DNA from 4 places in the Clostridium nitrophenolicum genome. Region 2 is predicted to be linked to each of the others. Evidence: riboswitches for the same ligand, from Rfam matches in the RefSeq annotation. Region 2 holds a riboswitch; each other region holds the start of a gene.
The links. Region 2 has a riboswitch for lysine ahead of ACZ5N4_RS05150 (amino acid permease). Riboswitches for the same ligand answer to the same signal wherever they lie in the genome.

Region 1 (3,219 bases), 2.4 Mb from region 2:
AGCCTGTGGAAAATGCCCTGCTTGTAAAGAGGGAAAGTATAATCTTTGCTCTTCTTTAGGTTTTCATGGACTTTGCGGAAGTGGCGGCGGACTTGCTGAATATACTGTGTTTCCAGAAGAGTTTATACACAAAATTCCAGATAATATGTCTTACGAACAAGCCGCATTAATAGAACCAATGGCTGTTGCACTTCACTCAATAAGAATAGCAAACTTTAAAACTGGAGATACTGCAATAGTATTAGGATCAGGTCCGATTGGACTTGCGACTATAGAATGCTTAAAGGCAGCTGGTGCAAAGCTTGTAATAGTTTTACAAAGAAAATCAATAAGACAGGAATATGCAAAGAGAGCTGGCGCAGACGTAGTATTAGATCCAAATGAAGTTGATATAGTGGAAGAAGTTAAAAAACTTACAGATGGAGTAGGTGTAGATGCTGCATTTGAAACTACTGGTGCTAAGATAGGATTTGATATAGGACTTAATAGTTTAAAATTTGAAGGAACTATGGTAGTAACAAGTATTTGGGAAAATGAGACAAGCTTTAATCCTAATATTTTAGTATTCTCAGAAAAGAAAATTGTTGGGACATTAGCATATAGACATGAGTTTCCTGCAACAATTGCGCAAATGAGTGATGGAAGAATAAAAGCAGAAGGATATATAACAAAGAAAATAGCTCTTGATGATATAGTTGAGGAAGGATTTGGTTCTTTAACTGGCCCAGAAAAGAAAAAACATGTTAAAATACTTGTAACTCCAGATAAATCACTTCTATAACTATCAATGTAGATGCAACACCATTTGCTAGGGCTTGTAAAAATGAAATAAGCAAAATAAGAAAATAGATATAAAAACACTAGGTAACTTACCTGGTGTTTTTTTATTGTAAATACTAGCTTTTTAAACAAAAGCAGTAAAATATAAATGATGTGATTACAAAAATAGAACCTTAAATATATTTGAATGAAGAGAGTGCCGCTAAGGTTCGTTATTTTTTAATTAGTATTAAAACTAATCTAAAAAATAAAAAAATTTATTTTTTAGATTGGTTATATTTTACAATAAACTATTATAAATATTAAGTATAGCTAAATAAAAAATTAACACATTTGGCACATGAGTAATACTTAAAAATAAACATAGGAATAAATAAAAGTACAATAAGCAAAATAAATCAATTTGACAAAAAAATAGGTTAGTACATAAATAGAGGTGCAAGTAAAAAGGTAGCTTTTAAGTGTTAAGGAGAATACATCCTCCGATATTAAAAGCAAAGGGTTTATTTGCCGAAAGGGTGTATTTGATATTAGATATATCCTTGGGGATAGAGCATAGTAGTTCTATCACTGCCGTGAATAATCATGGAGCGCTATTTATGTGATGAGAAGAAAATTTTCATTGCATGAGTGGCGTAAATAACTTATAACTCTAAAGCATTGAAATTTTTCAATGCTTTTTTTAAGTTTATTTATGTCCCAACAAATATCACAGTTTAAGGGAGGAATAACAATGAAAGTAATGATTAGAATGAGAATGAGTATGCATGATGCTCACTATGGCGGAAACTTAGTAGATGGAGCAAAAATGTTGAATCTTTTCGGAGATGTAGCTACAGAACTCTTAATCAGAAATGATGGAGATGAGGGATTGTTCAGAGCTTATGACAATGTAGAGTTTTTAGCGCCTGTATATGCTGGGGATTACATTGAAGCAGTAGGAGAAATTGTAAGCTGTGGAAACTCTTCAAGGAAAATGGTATTTGAAGCAAGAAAAGTGATTATTCCAAGATCAGATATAAATGATTCAGCTTGCGACGTATTAGAAGAACCTATTGTAGTATGCAAAGCTAGTGGAACTTGTGTCGTACCAAATAGCAAACAAAGAAAAAAATAAGTACCATAATAAAAGTCCGAATATTTTTTATAAAGTAATTTTTGAGTCGAATATTAAGAGGAAATGGAGAGATTATTTCATGGAGAAGCTGATTATTACAGCAGCAATTTGTGGTGCTGAAGTCACAAAAAAGCATAATCCTAGCGTTCCTTATACAGTAGAGGAGATTGGAAGAGAGGCAGAAGCGGCTTATAAAGCAGGTGCAAGTATTATACACCTACATGTAAGAAATGATGATGGAACCTCTACTCAGGATAAGGAAAGATTTAGATTATGCATGGAAGAAATTAAGAGAAGGTGCCCAGATGTAATTATCCAACCATCTACTGGAGGAGCGGTAGGAATGACTAATGAGGAAAGACTTCAGCCCATATATCTTAAACCAGAAATGGCTACTCTAGATTGCGGAACTTGTAACTTTGGTGGAGATGAAGTGTTTGTCAACACTGAAAATACAATAAAAGAGTTTGGCGAAAAAATGCTTGATTTAGGTATAAAGCCAGAGCTTGAGGTATTTGACAAAGGCATGATAGATATGGCAATAAGACTCCAGAAAAAGGGATATATAAAAACTCCAATGCATTTTAACTTTGTAATGGGTGTAAATGGAGGAATAGATGCTGCTATAAGAGACTTTGAATTTCTAAGGGGAAGTATACCGCAAGGAAGCACCTTTACTGTGTCCGGAATAGGCAGAAATGAGTTTCCAGTTGCTGTTATGTCCATCATTTCAGGAGGGCACGTTAGAGTTGGCTTTGAAGATAATGTTTACTTATCAAAAGGTACACTTGCTAAGTCGAATGGTGAATTAGTTGAAAAGGTAGTAAGGCTGGCAAAGGAGCTTGGAAGAGATATTGCCAATGCAAAGGAAGCAAGAGAAATTTTAGGTATTAGTAAATAGTTTGAGCAAATAATTTAAGATTAAGGGGGGACAAAATGAATAAGATTGTTAAGCCGGAGGATTTAAAGCCTCTCTTTAAGGATGGTATGTCTATTATGATTGGTGGTTTTTTAGGCTGTGGAACTCCGCATAAAATTATAGATCTTCTAATACAGCTCAATATAAAGGACTTGACTATAATTGCAAATGATACCAGTTATGTAGATAGAGGAATAGGAAGGCTTATTGCGAACATGCAGGTTAAGAAGGTTATAGCATCTCATATAGGAACAAACTCTGAAACAGGTAGACTTATGAATTCAGGGGAAATGGAAGTAGAGCTTGTACCACAAGGTACGCTAATTGAAAGAATTAGAGCTGGTGGATCAGGACTTGGAGGAGTTTTAACACCTACAGGTGTAGGTACAACCATTGAAGAGGG
Region 2 (3,219 bases):
TATACATTAAATAAACATTTATCTTTTTATTCAATTTGATACACCTCCAAAATTTTGCACAACAAAAAAACCTTTAGAAAATGATTTTTTTAATATATGGTTGTGCAGATGCATCAAATCCTTCTCATTATAGTTCCTCCAATATTATTTAAAATAACAATTATAACAATATTTTACCATAGTTACATTATATTTAAAATGATTAATACTATAAATTAAAACTTAAATCAATTGGGCATAAATATTGTATAAAGTTACATACTTCTCAATGTGTATATAAAAAGAGCCGCAATTAATGCGACCCTTTTTATATTATTTTTTAACAGTGTCAAAATCAATTTCCATTAAATCAACAACTTTTGTTTTATGTTTTCTTTTATAACCCCACCATAATCCTATAAACAATGGTAATCCGATATATGATGAAATAACTCCATTCCAGTCTATTTTATCAGCTTCAAAGTAGCTAAGACCTTGTCCTAAAGTAACAACTATACATAATACCATTGCTATTACTGGTCCTAATGGAAATAACTTTGCAACATATTTCAATTTTTTCAAGTCACGTCCTTGAGCAACATAAGCCTTACGGAAACGATAATGACATAGTGCTATACCCAACCATGCAACAAAGCCTGCAAGTCCTGATGCTGCTACAAGCCATACATAAACTGTAGTCTCTGCATAAAGTCCTGTTAAGAAACAAAGGGATGCTACTACTGTAGTTAATATTAGCGAGTTAACAGGAACTCCTCTTGAGTTAACTTTTCCAAGCCACGCTGGTGCTTTACCATCCTTAGCCATTGCATATAGCATTCTGCTTGAAGCATACATTCCTGAGTTTCCTGCTGATAGTACTGAAGTTAAGATAACTGCATTCATTAATGATGCCGCTGCTGCTATACCAGCCTTTTGGAATACTAATGTAAATGGACTTGTATCAACTCCAGCATCCATATAAGGAATTAATGCGCCAACAACAAATATTGTTCCTAAATAGAATATTAAAATTCTCCAGAAGATCGTATTTATTGCTTTAGGTATATTTTTTTCTGGATCTTCACTTTCTCCCGCAGCTATACCAACAAGCTCTGTACCTTGGAATGAGAAACCAGCAATTAAGAATACCATGAAAATTGATTTAGCTCCACCAACAAATGGTGCTTCACCAACACTAAAGTTTTTTAATCCTACAGCATGTCCACCTATTATTCCAACTATTGTTGCAACACCTATTAATAAAAATATAATAACGGTAATAACTTTAATACTTGCAAACCAATATTCTGATTCACCATAAGCTCTTGCTGATAAAAGATTAAGTGCAACTATTACTGTAAGGAATAAAACACTCCATACAAGAGCTGGCACGCCAGGAAACCAGTATTTCATAAGAAGGGCACCTGCAACCATTTCAGCTGCAACTGTAATAGCCCAGTTATACCAATAGTTCCATCCCATTGCAAATCCAAAAGCAGGATCAACAAATTTTGATGCATATATTCCAAAGGAACCTGAATCCGGCATGAATGTTGCCATTTCCCCTAAACTAGTCATTAAGAAATAAACCATAATACCTATACAACCATATGCAACTAGTGCGCCTCCTGGTCCAGCTTGTTTAATTGTAGCTCCAAGAGCCAGGAATATTCCTGTTCCAATGGCACCTCCCATTGCAATCATATTAAGATGTCTTGCTGTTAAACTTCTTTTAAGTTCATTAGAAGTCTGAACATTTTTTTCTACTGCATTTTGCATAAATTTTTCCTCCTTACCGGCTTTTATTTATTCCGATAAGTGAAATAACTAAGATCAGAAACGTAAAAAATGCCTTGAGCATACACTCAAGGCATTTAATATGAATTTACATTAATTACTAAAACATACATATTAATATACAACGAATGATAGCTCACCACAAAATCCTCTTTGTGACAGTCTTGCATATATTCTATGCAACCCCAGCTATACAGTACTAAAGCATTTACTGTACGCTTCGGCGAAATTTCCTTTTAAACTGCTTCATTGTGCTTACCTCTGCAGTTTTACTCTTAAATCCCGCGCCTCTACCTCAGTTATTCACTTATGTTAATTATTATACAGTAATATTTATAATTAGTAAACAGTTTTTTAATATTTTAATGTGAGAAGCTCTTTCGCCATTTCTTATAATTATAATAGTATTAAACCTAAGATAGCCAATAGATTAGGTGAACTTTATTCATGTAAGTTTAAAAAAATTATATTTTTAAATGATCATAAAGTTCATCAAATGACATATATTTATTTTTGCTTAAATATGTAAGATTAGAAATAATAAAATAAGAGAGTTTTTCAGAATCAAGTTTAGATGTTATATTTCCTTTTTTCCTCTCAAGTTCAATTAATTCTCCTATTTCTGTATATAACTTTGTAAAACTATCTTTTTCTCTACAGTGATACCCTTGCTTTTCCTCATTTGCAATTTCATAAAAAATTGAAATATAATCATCTACAAATCCCTGTAAGGATTCATATATTTTTCTTATTTTTTCTTTAAAAGGTTCATCAGTTAACTTTAAACTTTCTATAATATTCAAGGTCTTATTCCAATCATCTTGAAAAATTTCTATTACAAGCTCTATTTTATTTCTAAAATAATTATAAAAGGTTCCTGTTCCTATATCGCACTGTTTGGCAATTTCTCTTATATTCAGACCTTTATATCCCTCTTCTAAAAGAGTTTTTCTTCCTTGAATTATTATTTTTTCCTTAGCATTTTCAATTAACTTTGGCATTTTATCCTCCTATTAATGAACTTTGTTCATAATATACCATATTCATACTTTTCTGTCAATAACGCTGGCCAAATCTGTTAAATATGTATGATTCAAAGTTAGTTTCCCTATAGATATCCACCTTGGGTACTTAACTTATTAGCGATATTCATAGGGGTACCTTGATTAAGCTAATTATCGATGTTGGATATATACCTAATCTAGGTATTCACTTATGTAAAAGAATATGTATATTTTTTTCATATACCTATAATATGTATTGAATATTTTTTATATGGTTTCCCTTCTGCTACAATTATAAATATAAGATGGATGCGATAACTTTTAGAATTATAACCTTATATAGGCGGAATAACCAGAAAGTTAACTTATGCAGAGGGATATGTTTCCAAAGCTGAAGATAGATTTAAAAACTTTGTGTCAGTCTTAGTGAAGAGTTTTA
Region 3 (3,219 bases), 1.9 Mb from region 2:
TCTTATTATTTTGATTATAAATTTCACAATTTATAGATGGTTCCTCTACTTTTAAAATATCAATCTCATTCTTCTTGTTAAGCTTGTTATTCCATTCTGGTGATATACCACCTACCAGATCTAGCGAATTATTTAGAAATTCATTCATTATATCTGTGTCATTTTTTTCTATTTTCATTATTATTTTTTCAAGCTTAACAGATTTAGCATCCCAGTATGAGTTATTTTTTATCAACTCTAGTTCTTTGTTATGAGTCCACTGTTTTATTAAAAATGGACCATTAAAAACTAGTGTATTCACCTCAGTTCCATATTTATCTCCATACTTTTCTACAATATCCTTTCTTTGAGGCTGCATTATTTCGTAACTTGTTAACTTTAAAAAATATGCACAAGGTCTTTCTAGTGTAATTTCTAATGTTTTATCATCTAGTGCCCTTACTCCTAATTTGTTCGAGGATATATTACTAGACTTATTTGTTTCCAAAACATTATATTCCTTAGCTCCCCTTATTGGATATAATAAAAATGCATTTTGTGATTTAATGGCTGGATCTAGCGTTCTCTTAATCCCATACTCATAATCCTTAGCTGTTACCTTCTTACCATCAGACCATTGATTATCTCTTAAGTAGAATGTCCATTTCAATTGATCTGGAGACACTTCCCATCTTTCAGCACCAGCAGGCTTGACTATATTTTTGCCATCCTTATCTTCCTCTACTCTTGTTAGGGATTCGTTAACCTCGAAGAGAATTTGAGATGAGTACCTATCAGTTGATTTAGATGGGTCTAAAATTTTTGGTTCATCTTTTAATATAATACTTATGTATTGTTCGCTATCATTTTTATTTAATTCCGAATTGGTTTTAATTGTGTTTTTTCCACATCCCCATAAAGAAAAAATAGTAAGAACTATTATTATGAATCCAATCTTTTTGATCTTCAATAAATTACCTCCTTATGTTTTCGAATTAGATCTTTATGGTTTTTTTTACCTATTATACATTATTGGTAGTTTGTTAAATTTTTATTCAAGTGGTCTCTACAAAACTTCTAAAAATAGTTATATGTATGCATAAAAAAAACTTGAAATGTATAATTACGTATGTTAAACTAATTGTAATTTAATAACGATACTTACCTTAGGGTAGAGGTGCTGTAATTAATAGTATTTATTTTTAGTCGGCAGACGCTAAGAAATAGAGAAAGGAATTATGGCCGAAGAAAATAATTTGGCGGAATTATTTTCTGGCTTTGCACATAATATGTGTAAGGTTGTCACTTAAGTTTTTGTTTTATACAATAACTTAGCTATACGATTTTTGTATGGTTTCATTTATGAAGGTGGAGAGCTACAAAGGTACACAGAGTTGCATTGTATTTTTTGTGCAGCAGAGGTGTTCCTTTGCTGCTTTTATTTTTCTAGAAATTATATACAATTATATAATATAATTAATTTAAAGCACTTTTTGCAATATATTAAGCAATTTTAGCAATAATTTATGCAAAAATTCAACATATAATATAATTAGCTGAGTAGAATTCTTTAAGCAGGTATACAAAATCTTAAGTCCTAATTGCTTGAGGTTTTACAATAAACTATAAATAAAATTTTAGGGGGTATTTAAAATGAAATACAATGTAGCAGTAGTTGGCTGTACAGGCATGGTTGGAAGAAAGTTTTTAGAAGTATTAGAAGAAAGAAATTTCCCAGTGGATAAAATTTATCTTTATGCATCTGCAAAATCTGCTGGAAAAATGATAAAATTTAAGGGTATAGATGTTGTTGTTGAGGAACTAAAAGAAGATAACATTAAAGATAAGAAGATAGATTTCGCACTATTTTCCGCTGGTGGAGATGTAAGTAAAGCGTTTGCTCCTATATTCGCTAAATACAATATTACTGTTATAGATAATAGCAGTGCTTGGAGAATGGATCCTGAAGTTCCTCTAGTTGTACCTGAAGTAAACCCTGAGGATATCAAATGGAACAAAGGGATAATTGCAAATCCTAATTGCTCTACAATTCAAGCAGTAGTTGCACTAAAGCCTTTACATGATAAATATGGAATAGATAGAGTAATATATTCAACTTACCAAGCTGTATCTGGTGCTGGAATGGGTGGTTATAATGACTTGTTCGAAGGTTATAAAGGTACTGCACCAAAAAAATTTCCTTATGCTATAGCTGGTAATGTTATTCCTCACATAGATGTATTCATGGATAACGGATACACAAAAGAAGAAATGAAAATGATTAGCGAAACAAAAAAAATATTACATGATGATAACTTAAAAATCACAGCTACTACAGTTAGAGTGCCTGTAGTTTATGGGCACAGCGAAAGCATCAATGTAGAATTAAAAAATCAATTTGAACTAAATGATGTATTTGAATTATATAAGAATTCAAAAGGAGTAATCTTAAAAGACGATGTTCAAAATCTTGAATACCCAATGCCTATAGATGCTGCAGGTCGTGATGAAGTTTTTGTTGGAAGAATTAGAAGAGACTTTAGTACTGATAATGGCTTAAATTTATGGGTTGTAGCGGATAACATAAGAAAAGGAGCAGCTTCTAACGCTATTCAAATAGCCGAATATATAATTAGTGAAAATAAGTAATTTATATAAATCTAAAACATAAATTACTTATGTATATAAAAATATTTAAGATGAGGTGTTTGTATGAGTTTATTTAAAGGTTCCGGTGTTGCTATAGTAACTCCATTTAATGAAACAGGAGTAGATTTTAAAAAATTAGAAGAACTACTTGAATGGCACATTAAGTCAAGCACAGATGCTATAATAGTTTGCGGTACCACTGGCGAAGCATCTACAATGAGCGAACAAGAAAGAAAAGAAACAATAAAATTCACAGTAGACATAGTAAATAAAAGAATTCCTGTAATAGCTGGAACAGGAACAAACAATACTGCTGCATCAATAAACATGAGCAAATGGGCTGAAAGTATAGGTGTAGACGGACTTTTAGTAATAACTCCTTATTATAATAAAACTACACAAAAAGGTCTTGTAGAACATTTTAAAGCTATAGCTACAAGTGTTAAGACTCCTATAATTGTTTATAATGTTCCTGGAAGAACAGGCATGAATATTACTCCAAAAACACTAAAAGAACTATGCCAATTTGATAATATAATTGCTGTTAAAGAAGCAAGTGGAAATATAAGCCAGATAGCTGAAATAAAAGCT
Region 4 (3,219 bases), 1.6 Mb from region 2:
ATAGATTTTATTTATGAGAGTCCTACAGCATTTCATGCTGTAGATAGTGTAAAAAAGATTCTTTTAAGCAGAGGATTTGAAGAGATTAGAGAAGAAGATAAATGGGATTTAAAAAAAGGAGGCAAATATTTTTTAAATAAATATGATTCAGCTTTAATTGCATTTGTTGTAGGAAAAGGTAAAGTAGAAAAAGAAGGATTTAGAATAGTAGGTGCTCATACAGATTCACCAGGTTTTAGAGTAAAACCTAATCCTGATATGGAAGTAGAAGGAGCATATGTAAAACTAAATACAGAAGTTTATGGCGGTCCTATAATAAATACTTGGCTTGATAGACCTCTATCTATAGCTGGTAGGGTAACTATAAAAAGCGAAAACCCTTTTTCACCGCAAATTAAACTGTTAAATATAAAAAGACCAATTTTAATAATACCTAATCTTGCTATACATATGAATAGAAATGTGAACTCTGGAGTAGAATTAAATAGACAAAAAGATATACTACCACTGATTTCATTAGTGAATGAGAATCTTGAAAAAGGAAGATATCTTATAAAAACTATTGCTAATGAATTGAGTGTTAAAGAAGAGGACATACTGGACTTTGACTTATTTCTTTATGAATACGAAAAAGGCAGTGTTATAGGGCTAAATAATGAGTTTATATCCTGTGGAAGGCTAGATGATTTAATAATGGTACACTCAGGGATAAATGCTTTAACCAAAGTAGATGCGGGAAATGCTACTAATGTTATGGTTTGTTTTGATAATGAAGAAGTTGGAAGCACTACCAAGCAGGGAGCAGATTCTCCAATGTTGGCTACTTTGCTGGAGAGAATTATGATTTCAATGGGAAAAGGAAGAGAAGATTATTTTAGGGCTCTTTCAAATTCTTTCATGATATCATGTGATTTAGGCCATGCGCTTCATCCGAACTATGGTGAGAAGAGCGATCCTGTAAATAGACCAATAATTAATAAGGGGCCAATAATAAAAGTGAGTGCAAATCAAAGTTATACTTCAGATAGTGTATCTAGTGCTGTTTATAAAAGTATATGTGATATAGCAGGAGTGCCAGTTCAGTTCTTTGTGAATCGTTCGGATGAAAAAGGAGGATCTACCATTGGGCCTATATCTGCAAGTCACGTAAATATACCTTCAGTAGATATGGGGTTAGCTGTTCTTTCAATGCACTCAATAAGAGAATTAGGTGGAGTAAAAGACTATATATATGCGGAAGAGTCTTTTAAGGAATTCTATAGATATAATAAATAATTTGTTTATTATAAATAATCTATTCTTTTTATAAATATGCAACAAAATTATTATTAATAAAAATTTTAATTCTAAAGATGAAGACATTGTAAAGAAAAAATAAATTATCTTAACATATAAAATAATCTTGAAATGTATAAATACTTATGTTAAACTAATTATAATTTAATAATGAAACTTACCTTAGGGTAGAGGTGCTGTAATTAATAGTAGTTGCTTTTAGTCGGCAGACAGTGAGAAGTGAAGAAAGGAATTATGGCCGAAGAAAATAGTTTGGCGAAACTATTTTCTGGCTTTGCATATAATATATGTGGAGCTGTCATCTAAGATTCTGTAAATGACTTACCGAATTTTAACTATACATATATAGTTCCAGCTATGGAGATGGAGAGCTACAAAGGGTACACAGAGTTGCGATGATATTTTTTGTGCAGCAAAGGTGTTCCTTTGCTGCTTTTATTTTTATAAATTATGGTATGTTTCACATAAGCAGAGAACCCAAATCTTATATTCCTCAGAGTTTACGAAGAGGAGTTTCACATAAGAATAATTTTAAGGGAGTGATGATATGGCAATTGTTGTACAAAAATATGGTGGAAGTTCTGTAGGAACTATAGAAAAAATAAAAAAGGTTGCCCAAACAGTAGTAAGAAGAAAACAAGCAGGAGATGATGTAATAGTTGTAGTGTCTGCTATGGGAGATACTACAGATGATTTAATAGGTCTTGCAAATGAGGTTACAAGTAATCCCGATAAAAGAGAATTAGATGCTCTTTTATCAACTGGAGAAATGATGTCTAGTGCGCTGCTCGCTATGGCAATTAAGGCTTCAGGCTATGATGCTATTAGTTATACAGCGTATCAAATAGGGATAAAAACCACTGGACAGCATGGTAAATCATTAATAGATGACATAGCCGAGGAAAATATAAAGAAGAGTTTGTCAGAAGGAAAAATTGTAATAGTAGCAGGGTTCCAAGGCATAAATGAAGAAGGACATATAACCACTCTTGGAAGAGGTGGTTCAGACACTACTGCTGTTGCGATAGCAGTGAAATTAGATGGGATATGTGAAATCTATACCGATGTAGACGGTATATATAGTGTAGATCCTAGAAAATATAAGGATGCTAAAAAGTTAGATGAAATAGATTATGAAGAAATGCTTGAACTTTCAAGTCTTGGAGCTCAAGTTATGCACTCTAGATCTATAGAACTTGGACAAAAATATAATATTCCAATATACGTTGGATTAAGTAATAGTGATATTAAAGGAACAGTAATTAAGGGGGTAAATAATATGAATATGGAGAGTAAACCAGTAACAGGATTAGCAACAAGTGATGATGATGTAGCTATAACAATAAGAGACATAGAAAGTGATATAAATACTGTATCAAGCTTATTTGAAAGTGTAGCAAGCAAGAGAATCAATATTGATATGATAAGCCAAACAGCACCTGTAAATAATAGAGTTAACTTATCATTTACTATACCAAAAGTTGATTTAAATGAGTGCTTGGAAATAATTAAGCCATTCTATTTAGAGGAGAATCAAATTGCTATAGATGAGGATATAACAAAGTTTTCTGTGGTGGGTATAGGAATGAAAACTACATCAGGAGTTGCATCTAAAATGTTTAAACTTCTTAGTAAAAATGATATTGGAGTAAAGATGATTACAACTTCAGAAATAAGAATTACCTGTGCAATTAAACAGAAAGATAAGGTAAAAGCAATTAACGTTATTGCAAGTGAATTTAATCTATAACCAAAATCACGAGGAGGTTAAAGCCCTAAATGGACTTTAACGGGTAATTTTGCTAGGTAAAAGTTCTAAATGAACTTTTACGGGTAACTTGTGAGCGGAAGCGAAAATCTTAAGTTACCCAGTACCCGAAGGGAAACAAGCAAAATTACCCAGTGTTCCGACTAAAAGGAGGA

Region 1: linked by a shared signal. The riboswitch ahead of kal (3-aminobutyryl-CoA ammonia lyase) and the one ahead of ACZ5N4_RS05150 (amino acid permease) in region 2 are both predicted to bind lysine.
Region 3: linked by a shared signal. The riboswitch ahead of ACZ5N4_RS23490 (aspartate-semialdehyde dehydrogenase) and the one ahead of ACZ5N4_RS05150 (amino acid permease) in region 2 are both predicted to bind lysine.
Region 4: linked by a shared signal. The riboswitch ahead of ACZ5N4_RS24915 (aspartate kinase) and the one ahead of ACZ5N4_RS05150 (amino acid permease) in region 2 are both predicted to bind lysine.

What each region holds. Positions count from the first base shown of each region.
Region 1 covers NZ_AP042469.1:3,511,822-3,515,040, reverse strand. Annotated here, with positions in the region: gene ACZ5N4_RS16775 (2,3-butanediol dehydrogenase) at 1-781, shown strand, start outside; lysine riboswitch at 1,204-1,384, shown strand; gene kal (3-aminobutyryl-CoA ammonia lyase) at 1,514-1,897, shown strand; gene kce (3-keto-5-aminohexanoate cleavage enzyme) at 1,977-2,798, shown strand; gene atoD (acetate CoA-transferase subunit alpha) at 2,834-3,219, shown strand, end outside.
Region 2 covers NZ_AP042469.1:1,116,943-1,120,161, reverse strand. Annotated here, with positions in the region: gene ACZ5N4_RS05155 (MFS transporter) at 1-34, opposite strand, end outside; gene ACZ5N4_RS05150 (amino acid permease) at 313-1,758, opposite strand; lysine riboswitch at 1,901-2,077, opposite strand; gene ACZ5N4_RS05145 (TetR/AcrR family transcriptional regulator) at 2,241-2,777, opposite strand.
Region 3 covers NZ_AP042469.1:4,960,925-4,964,143, forward strand. Annotated here, with positions in the region: gene ACZ5N4_RS23485 (peptide ABC transporter substrate-binding protein) at 1-949, opposite strand, end outside; lysine riboswitch at 1,144-1,366, shown strand; gene ACZ5N4_RS23490 (aspartate-semialdehyde dehydrogenase) at 1,633-2,628, shown strand; gene dapA (4-hydroxy-tetrahydrodipicolinate synthase) at 2,692-3,219, shown strand, end outside.
Region 4 covers NZ_AP042469.1:5,259,131-5,262,349, reverse strand. Annotated here, with positions in the region: gene ACZ5N4_RS24920 (M18 family aminopeptidase) at 1-1,275, shown strand, start outside; lysine riboswitch at 1,457-1,678, shown strand; gene ACZ5N4_RS24915 (aspartate kinase) at 1,844-3,046, shown strand.